Linked DNA regions of Shimia isoporae. The protein of the gene in region 2 interacts with the protein of the main gene of each other region in a pairwise test. Links are inferred from orthologs where the notes say so. Each region holds a gene or a part of one and is shown on either strand. Other genes may lie near its edges.

Region 1 (4,715 bases), on a different replicon or contig from region 2:
CGACTGTTGTTACTTTTGGCGCGTCGGTTGTTTTGGCGACAATTTCTGGTGCCGACTTCGCAGGAGGCGCTTTGCGCGCCACGGATTTTGGCTTTTCCTCTGGATTCCGCCCGGTAGTCTTTGGGGCAACAGATTTGAATACCAGTTCTTCGGGCTTCACTGTCGGTTTTGACTTGTTCTTTCCCACGGCCGCTTTTGGCGCTGCTTTCGAGACCGTTTTCTTCGGAGACTTGGATTTCCCGACGGACGCAACCGCGGTCGGCTCGGAGGGAGCATACGGCGTAAGAAAGGCGAGCGCTGCACGGGTCATCGCGTGGTTGGTGCGCATTTGTCGCTCAACCATACGCGACATCAGAAGGAAGCTGCTGAGCGAGGCCGTAAACGGGGTCGTGACAGGGGTCATAATTGAAGTCTCCTTTTTGAAAATCAGGTCATGAGAGAGGCCCCATAACCTTTTGGTTGAAGCCGAAAATGCGGCGCGCGCCAGAAATGGGTATGAGTGGCACTTCCCGCCGTTGCCCGGGTTCGAACCGCACGGCCGTGCCGGCGGCGATGTCCAAGCGCAATCCGTGGGCAGCAGCGCGATCGAAGTCCAGTGCCGGATTGGTTTCCGCAAAATGATAATGGCTGCCCACCTGGATAGGTCGGTCCCCGGTATTGGCCACCATGAGAGTAGTCACCTCGGCACCATCGTTCAGCGTAAGGTCGCCGTCGGCGGCGAAGAGCTCGCCGGGGATCATTTGCCGGAGCCCGCCCAGAGAGCAACACAGCCCAGAATGAGTCCGCCAATCATTAGGCCAAGCCAGACAGGACTTGTTGCGTGGGGGTGCAAGTGTAGGCCTTCGTGGGCGGCCGCCGGTGCTGCGGCGGTGATTGCGAATGCGGAAACAGCGAAACGTTGCATAGGGTTCTCCTGAACAGTCAGCGAATGGGGTTGTGAACGGTCACGAGTTTCGTGCCGTCTGGGAAAGTGGCCTCGACCTGTACTTCGTGGATCATCTCCGGGATGCCCTCCATACATTGGTCACGCGTGATCACATGAGCGCCGGATTGCATGAGGTCGGCTACAGATTTGCCGTCCCGTGCGCCTTCTACGACGGCGTCCGTGATGAGCGCGATTGCCTCCGGATGGTTAAGCTTAACTCCCCGCGAGAGGCGCTTACGGGCGACTTCCGCCGCCATGGCGATCAGCAGTTTGTCTTTTTCTCTAGGCGTCAGTTGCATGTGTTCAGAGCATCCAGGTTCGAGGTAGTTCAGCGCCGCGCAAGTGACGCAACGCGGGAATGAGAATTTGGCGAAGAGAGTGTCCATCCTCGGCAAGTAGGCGAGCAAAGATCAGGCCCTCACGGATCAAGCTGACTCCGCAGTTAGGCGGCAGAAGTGCGCGCAGCGGGTCAACATGTCGTTCAGCTTCATTGGCGGCGAACAAGAGGGCGGCCATTGCACGATTGCCATTGGCGATTGCGGGGCGGTCCAGATGGGATTGGATGTCGCCTGACAGATTCACCCTGTCGGCAAACTGTATGCGCCCGTCACGACGGATATTTATCTTGTCTTTGATCGACGCCTGATGAACCGTTTCGCCCATGGCGGTGCGACCGAAGATCATCGGTTCCACCATCAAAAAACAGCTGTCCTTTGACAGACCTACATCCAAAGTCCGGTCAACGTTTGCGCCATCAAATATGATGGTTTCCTGAGGAAGCCAGTTCAAGCGCGCGTCGGGAGCCACCGAAATGGATGAGCGAACCTTGGCCGCATTTTCGTCGATGCTGCGATAGGCCCTCTCAGCGGCTTGTGTTGTCACCGTCAGGTGGCTGCCCTTGCCGGCGGTTATTTCGGTATGGAAATCATCTCCTCCGGTAAGCCCGCCTGACGTGTTGAGCAAGACAGCTTCGAGAGAATCCCGACGGCCATGCGGGAACAAAACGCGAGACGATCCCGATAAGCGGAAATCATCCAGAACGCTTTGTTGATCCCGAAACTTGGAACGCACAAGGGCGCGCCCAATGGCGCGCGGTTGCGACTGTGTTGATATGTTCGCTACGGCCGGTATGGTCCCCTCCACTCGGTCTTGCGAGATCGTGGATGGGCTGTTGCCTAATGAACAGGCAGGTCGCTGCGTTTTTGAGTTAACAGACGAAAAAATCGGCAGTTTTCTGAGTTTACCTCGAGGAGTCGCCTAAAAATTGGGCGCGCGGCAAACGGGCGCCGCCGGGAAAGACCGTTGCACTTTGAAGCGGTGCGGCGCATTTTCCCCGCAACGTCGAATCGGCGCGCGCGCCTGCCTCAAATAGGGGAACTCCCAATGTCCTTTGACCGCTCCATCAAAATCGCCCCGTCCATTCTTTCGGCTGATTTCGCCAATTTTGGGCAGGAAATCAGGGCGATTGAGGATCAGGGGGCGGACTGGGTGCATGTCGATGTGATGGATGGGCACTTTGTGCCCAACCTTACTTTTGGTCCGCCTGCTGTTAAGGCTTTTCGCCCGCACGTGAAAACCTTCATGGACGTGCACCTCATGATTGCTCCGGTGGATCCTTACATCGAGGCTTATGCCGAGGCCGGCGCGGATATGATCACAGCGCATGTTGAGGCAGGGCCGCACATCCACCGGACTTTGCAGGCTATCAAAGCACAGGGCGTGAAGGCTGGTGTTGCCCTGAATCCCGGAACGCCCGTTGAAGCCATCGAACATGTTATGGATCTGGCGGATATGGTTCTGGTGATGACCGTGAACCCGGGTTTTGGCGGTCAGAAATTCATTCATTCTGGCGTAGAGAAAACGCGTCGGGTGCGGGAGATGATCGGCGATCGCGAGATTCATATCCAGATTGATGGCGGTGTTACGCCGGAGACTGCACCTTTGGTGGCTGAGGCCGGAGCAGACGTTCTGGTTGCTGGATCTGCAGTTTTCAAAGGCGGTTCTGTTGACAATCCGGAAGTCTATGGCGCGAACATGAAAGCCATCCGAGACAGCATCTCAGGCTAGGGTCAGTCGCGGATCTCGTCGGGGGTGACACCCCACAGGTTTTCCTTGAGCGTCCAGCCCTTGTAGCCGCTGGCATTGAGCTTGCACCAATCAATGTTGCACTCTTCGAGTCTGGCTATCACCCCGAGTTCGAGGTGTGCGGTGACAGGGGTGTTATCGGCAGGTCGTGCCTTGAGCGGTAACATATCGGCTTCGATGATCACAGTGCGCACACCGGATAACAAGGAATAGTGCACCCAACCTCCGGCGCCTTCTATATCTCTTACGCGTCGCCAGTGTTCGTATTCGGCTGTAATCTGAAGTGGCATGTTTCGGCGCGTAAACACCCAATCTATCCGGTGCGTACGGGACGGGCCGCGCCGTACGTTGGCCTTGGATGCCTTCAGCGACACATAACGCGGCAGCGGCAAGTTGGTGACCGGCCCGCGTTTTTCCTCTGCCGCCACGGCAGATGTAAGTGCTGCGATCAGCACGGCGCCCATGAAAACAAGCGATTTTCGACCCAAGATAAACATCTTGCCTGACATTTTCTGCTCTGGAACTCGCGGGGGTTCTTGTGCCCCGTCATTGTGTGGGGCACTGTGACACCAACGCGCTGATTTGGAAAGACCGGAGGCCAATCTATGCCCAAGCAACGTCTGAGTGTTGTCGTGACGCGACGCTTGCCCGAAGCGGTCGAAACGCGGCTTAGCGAACTCTTTGACGTGCGGCTGCGTGACGATGATACGCCAATGCCCCGTGAACAGTTGGCTGAAGCCATGCGGGAAGCAGATGTTTTGGTGCCGACGTTGAGCGACAAGATCGACGCCAACCTTATCGCGCAGGCCGGGGAACGGTTGAAACTGATTGCCAATTACGGGGCGGGTGTTGATCACATTGATGTGGCGTCTGCACGTCAACGGGGTGTTCTTGTGTCCAACACGCCTGGTGTTTCTGCGGATGATACCGCCGACATGGCGCTTGCCTTGATACTAGGCGTGACGCGACGCATTGGCGAAGGCCTGATGCGTATGCAATCCGGTGAGTGGGATGGCTGGGCGCCAACTGCGTTGCTTGGCGGTCGGGTCAGTGGAAAGCGGCTTGGCATTCTTGGCATGGGGCGTATCGGCACTGCGGTCGCGCGTCGTGCGCAGGCTTGTGGCATGCAGATTCATTATCACAACAGAAAGCGATTGCGCCCTGAAATCGAAGAACAATTTGAGGCCACCTATTGGGAAAGCCTTGATCAGATGCTGGCGCGTATGGATGTGATTTCGGTCAATTGCCCACACACGCCGTCAACCTTTCATCTGCTGAATGCACGGCGGCTCAAACTGATGAAACCGGGTGCGGTTATCGTCAACACGTCCCGGGGCGAAGTGATCGACGAGAATGCAATGGTGCGTATGCTTAAGAGTGGCGAGATTGCTGGCGCAGGCCTCGACGTCTATGAGCATGGTGCCGAAATCCATCCGGACCTTCGCGGTCTGCCAAACGTGGTGCTCATGCCACACATGGGCTCGGCCACCGTAGAGGGTCGGATTGAAATGGGTGAGAAAGTTCTCATTAATATCAAGACTTTCGACGATGGCCACCGTCCGCCGGATCTTGTTGTTCCGGCCATGCTCTGACACTTGCGCGCCTTTGTTGCCATTGATCTGAGCGGGTCGGAAGCGGATGGCTTTCTGGATCTGCAGGAACGTTTGGCGGTGGGGCGCTCTGTGCCAGCTGGCAACCTGCATCT
Region 2 (4,810 bases):
CCAACCACGTCAGTGGTGAACTGGAGCGGCCCAAACGGTTGCCGCCTGATCCGCGCAAGGAATTCGCTGTGGTCAATCCGATCGTGTACGCCAATGACAGCGCATTCATACGCAGCATGAACGAAGAGTTGCGCAAGAGGCCGCGCGGCAACCGTGACGTTCTGTTCTTTATCCACGGGTACAACAATTCGACGTCTGATGCCGTTCTTCGATTGGCACAATTCGTGGAAGACACTGATTTTCAAGGGGTGCCGGTCTTGTTCGACTGGGCATCGGCCGACAAGCTGACGCGCTATGTCTACGACCTGAACAGTGCGTTGATCGCACGGGCAAAACTTGGAGAAATTGGGGATGTGCTGGCGCGGACCAACGCTGAGCACTACACGATTTTCGCCCACTCCATGGGGGGCTTCCTGACGATGGAAGCGCTGATGGACGCCACCAAGACAGGTCGGCTGAACTACACCGGACGGTTGCGGAATATCGTGCTGGCGTCTCCGGACGTGGATATGGATCTGTTCAGAACGCATATGGAAGTGATCGGGAACAAGGCTGGCGACATATTTGTGCTGCACTCGGAAGATGACGCTGCGCTGAGCGTTTCGCGCAAACTCGCGGGCGGCGTGCCGCGGGTCGGCGCCGCGGACAGCGACGCTCTTTCCGCGTTGGGTGTTGTTGCGATCGACTTGAGCGAAATTGACGACTCGGCTTCCGGCAGCCACTCGAAATTCGCCGGATCGCCCGAAATCGTGCAGTTGCTGGGCTATGGTTTGAACCAGCACGCGCAGTTTGACCGAAGCCACCGGGCCAGCAGCATTACCGAATTGATTGCAGGTATCCCCGTGACCATCGCGTTTGAATAGGAGGAGAGACCATGGCCACCCACATTAAGGACACTTTGCAAAGATTTGTTGCTGGCGGTGTTATGGCTGGATGTTTGGCTGCTGTCACTCCGGCGGAGGTCGCTGCTCAGGCGGGCGGTTTGTCAGGGCCTTCTTCCACGGCTGCGGATCTCGAGCCGGGGGACGGGTTGACCGATCCCCAGTTCCGGTCGGATTTCCCGCGCAAGCTGGCACCGGGGTGGTTCGCTTGGAAAGACGGTTTGGCGGAACAGGGGTTCAAGTTCAACATCGACTACCTGTCTCTGGGCCAATGGGGTAATGCCAACATTGGCGAGGGCGATGCCGCTGGCGGAATTGCGAGGTTTTACGGCAACTGGCAGGCCACGGAACTCGGTAGTCTGACGTTCAAGATTGAGAACCGGCACCGGTACGGAGCGGTAGCGCCACAGTTCCTCGGACTTGATGGCGGGGCTTTGTCGATCACCGGTACCGCTTTCAACGGCAATGGCACAATGCTGACCAACCTGTTCTGGACCCAGCGCTCCGAAAATGGAAACTGGACGCTGCAAGTCGGGCAACTGGACGTGACCGATTTTCTCGACCTGTATGCGGCCGTCAGCCCGTATTCCGGGTTTCAGAACCTTGCCTTCAACACCAACCCGACAATCAACGCCCCCAATCCCGGGCTGGGCATCGCGGGCGGTCTTCGTTTGAGCGATAACTTTTATATGGTCGGCAGTGTTGCGGATGCGAATGCCGACCCGACGAAGCCGAACTTTGACGTTTTTGAAGACGGAAATCTCTTCAAGAGCCTCGAGATCGGGTATACCTCGTCTCCTGATCGGATCTATTTCGATAACATCCACCTGACGCTTTGGCATGCTGATGCCGCCAACGACGGAAGCCGCCCCGAAGATTGGGGCGCGGCGTTTTCAGCAGCTTGGTTTCTGGACAACAAATGGCTGCCGTTCTTTCGGGCAGGGGTGAGTCAGGGAACAGCCGCGCTTTATGAAAAGTCGGTTTCGGCTGGGGTCGCTTATTACGGCCGCAACACGGACGCGGCTGGCTTTGGCCTTAACTGGGCGGAAGGGGCCTCTTCCAGCGAAGGGCAGATCACGGCTGAGGCATTCTATCGTTTCTCGATTTCGCCCGGACTGCAGATAACACCGTCGGTTCAGGTGATTTCCAATCCTTTGCTGAACCCTGGGCAGGATACGATTACCCTGTTCGGATTGCGGGCGCGTGTGGTGTTCTGAAGCAACCTGAGGGCTTGTCTCTTGAAACAGGGTAAATGATCGGCCAAATACTCCCCAAATTGGCACTGAGGAGAGGGATACCCCGTGACGATCACTGAAGCAGAACTGAGCAAGGCCCGCGAGAACTGGGGCGACGGACTTGTGGCCATTTCGAAAGCGTATGAAGCAGACGGCATCGACGCGGCGCGCGAGGTTGCAGAGGGCGTTCTGGATGCGGCCTATGGGTATGGTCTTGGTCCGGTTCTGTTCAAGCCGACGCTGGCGAGTGGCGACCAGACGTTTCGCCCTACCAAGAAAGGCGCTTTGTCCTACTTCGTGGGTCATGATGAGGAATACCCTCTGGACGGCGGTTTTGGCATCAAGGGCTGGCGCGGAATGGAAAGCGTGACCTCTGCAAGCTTCATTGAAGGCGATGTGGCGATGTGGATGGGCTGGGTGATCCTGACAGACAAGGATGGCGGCGTAACGAAGGTCGACAAGAGCTTCGGCTACAAGAAAGACGCGAATGGCGTGTTGCGGATTGTGCAGCACCACAGCTCACTTCCGTATCAGCCATAACGAGTTGAACAAACAAAAAGCCCCGCCAAATGGCGGGGCTTTCTTTTGGGACCCAGCTAACCTTATTTCAGGATCGAGCGGCCTGCGTATTCGGCGGTTTCGCCGAGAGCTTCCTCGATGCGGATCAGCTGATTGTATTTTGCCAGACGATCAGAGCGGGACAGGGAGCCTGTTTTGATCTGGCCGCAGTTGGTGGCAACTGCCAGATCCGCGATGGTAGCGTCTTCGGTTTCGCCCGAGCGATGGCTCATGACGTTCGTGTAGCGTGCACGGTGGGCCATATCGACGGCTTGCAGCGTTTCGGTCAGCGAGCCGATCTGGTTCACCTTGACCAGCATGGAGTTCGCAACGCCTTTTGCGATGCCATCTGCAAGACGGGTCGGGTTGGTCACAAACAGGTCGTCGCCCACAAGCTGGACTTTGTCACCAATCATGTCGGTCAGTAGTTTCCAGCCTTCCCAGTCGTCTTCATCCATGCCGTCTTCGATGGAAATGATCGGGTAGTCTTTGCAGAGGTCGGCGAGGTATTGGGCGTTTTCTGCCGACGTCAGCGATTTGCCTTCGCCTACCATCTCGTACTTTCCGTCTTTGTAGTATTCAGATGAGGCGCAATCGAGCGCGAGGTAGATGTCTTCACCCAGTTTGTAGCCAGCTTTTTCGACCGAAGTTTTGATGAAGTCCAGCGCGACGCGGGTACTTTCCAGAGCCGGAGCAAATCCGCCTTCGTCACCGATGCCAGTGTTGTAACCTGCTGCTGAAAGTTCTTTTTTCAGCGTGTGGAAGACTTCGGCGCCCATGCGGATGGCCTCGCGGATGTTGTCCGCGCTGACCGGCATGATCATGAATTCCTGAATATCGATAGGGTTGTCGGCGTGTTCGCCACCGTTGATGATGTTCATCATCGGAACCGGCAGGACACGAGCCGAGGTGCCGCCCACGTAGCGGAAGAGCGGTTGTGTGGTGTAGTCGGCAGCTGCCTTTGCACAGGCGAGCGAAACGCCGAGGATGGCGTTTGCACCCAGGCGGCCTTTGTTGGGGGTGCCGTCGAGTTCGATCATTGCCTGATCCAGAGCCACCTGTTCAGTGACGTCCATGCCGACCAGTTCCTCTGCGATCTCGCCGTTGACTGCATTCACAGCTTCCAGCACGCCCTTGCCCATGTAGCGGCTTTTGTCGCCGTCGCGTTTTTCGACCGCTTCGTGTGCGCCGGTAGAGGCGCCCGACGGGACGGCGGCGCGGCCGATTGTGCCGTCTTCAAGCGTCACGTCGACTTCGACGGTCGGGTTGCCGCGGCTGTCGAGGATTTCGCGGGCAAAGATGTCAATGATGGTGCTCATGATGAGGAGTTCCCTGAACTGGCCAATTGTTGGGCGCAGTCATAGCAGGGGGCGTGCAAAAGTAAATGAAATTGATAGCGCTAACGGCCGATTTGGCGAGGTTTAGGGCTAACAGTGACAGGATGGCTCAACTTGATGCGTCGCGGGCCAGCTTTTGTTCACGCAGGAATGTGTAGAGCCCGGCGGCAACGATCAAAGCCGAACCTGCAAATGTGAGAGCGTCGGGACGCTCTCCAAGGATCAACACACCAAGTGCCATTGCGAAGACCAGACGGGTATAACGGAACGGGGCAACAGCAGAAGCTTCACCTATGCGCATCGCGTTTACTATCGCCCAGTATCCCGCGGCACCAAAGAGCGCTGCGCCGGCGTAGCGGCCGAGATCTGTCGGAGAGAGGCTCTGAAATTGGGCACCTGACAAGGCCATCAGGATTGTGCCGGCGATAAAGAAGCCGAGAAAACCCTGCAAAGCGACCACATGTGAAGACACCGCCGGGTCGATACGGCGAGTGAGAATGTCACGGATGGCGATGCCTGTAGCAGCGCCGAGGACCAGCAAGGCGTTCACGTTGAAGCCACTGAGGCCAGGGCGGACAATCAGGAGGACGCCTGCAAAACCGATGGCAAGGGCGCTCCATCGACGCCAACCGACGGTTTCGCCCAGAAACATTGCGGCCAAGAGCGTCAGGATCAGAGGCATGGCCTGAAAAATGGCTGCGGCAGTGGAAAGGTCTATCCTGGAAAGGGCCAAGGTGAACATAACGCCGCTTGCAGCCTCGCTTGCAGATCGAAGCAACAGGAGCGGTGTCCAGTTCTT

What was found.
Region 1: the proteins of eno (region 2) and rpe interact in binary tests that used the Escherichia coli proteins (3 or more experiments, as listed by UniProt). The link is inferred for Shimia isoporae from one-to-one orthologs.

What each region holds. Positions count from the first base shown.
Region 1 is NZ_SMGR01000003.1:120,414-125,128, reverse strand. What follows is about bases 1,396-4,150. They hold rpe (ribulose-phosphate 3-epimerase), read left to right. Parts: upstream 1,396-2,308; coding sequence 2,309-2,992; downstream 2,993-4,150. Other genes in these bases: BXY66_RS14875 (2-hydroxyacid dehydrogenase), read left to right, coding at 3,616-4,150; BXY66_RS14880 (SH3 domain-containing protein), read right to left, coding at 2,995-3,519; BXY66_RS14890 (urease accessory protein UreD), read right to left, coding at 1,396-1,996. Also shown: BXY66_RS14905 (hypothetical protein), read right to left, coding at 1-403; BXY66_RS14900 (urease subunit beta), read right to left, coding at 432-740; BXY66_RS20505 (hypothetical protein), read right to left, coding at 737-904; BXY66_RS14895 (urease subunit gamma), read right to left, coding at 922-1,224; more of BXY66_RS14890, read right to left, coding at 1,229-1,395; more of BXY66_RS14875, read left to right, coding at 4,151-4,602; thpR (RNA 2',3'-cyclic phosphodiesterase), read left to right, coding at 4,606-4,715. UniProt on the Escherichia coli protein: Catalyzes the reversible epimerization of D-ribulose 5-phosphate to D-xylulose 5-phosphate.
Region 2 is NZ_SMGR01000001.1:1,273,945-1,278,754, forward strand. What follows is about bases 1,857-4,706. They hold eno (phosphopyruvate hydratase), read right to left. Parts: upstream 3,994-4,706; coding sequence 2,719-3,993; downstream 1,857-2,718. Other genes in these bases: BXY66_RS06260 (carbohydrate porin), read left to right, coding at 1,857-2,098; BXY66_RS06265 (phosphoribosyl-AMP cyclohydrolase), read left to right, coding at 2,183-2,656; BXY66_RS06275 (DMT family transporter), read right to left, coding at 4,121-4,706. Also shown: BXY66_RS06255 (alpha/beta hydrolase), read left to right, coding at 1-863; more of BXY66_RS06260, read left to right, coding at 875-1,856; more of BXY66_RS06275, read right to left, coding at 4,707-4,810. UniProt on the Escherichia coli protein: Catalyzes the reversible conversion of 2-phosphoglycerate (2-PG) into phosphoenolpyruvate (PEP). It is essential for the degradation of carbohydrates via glycolysis.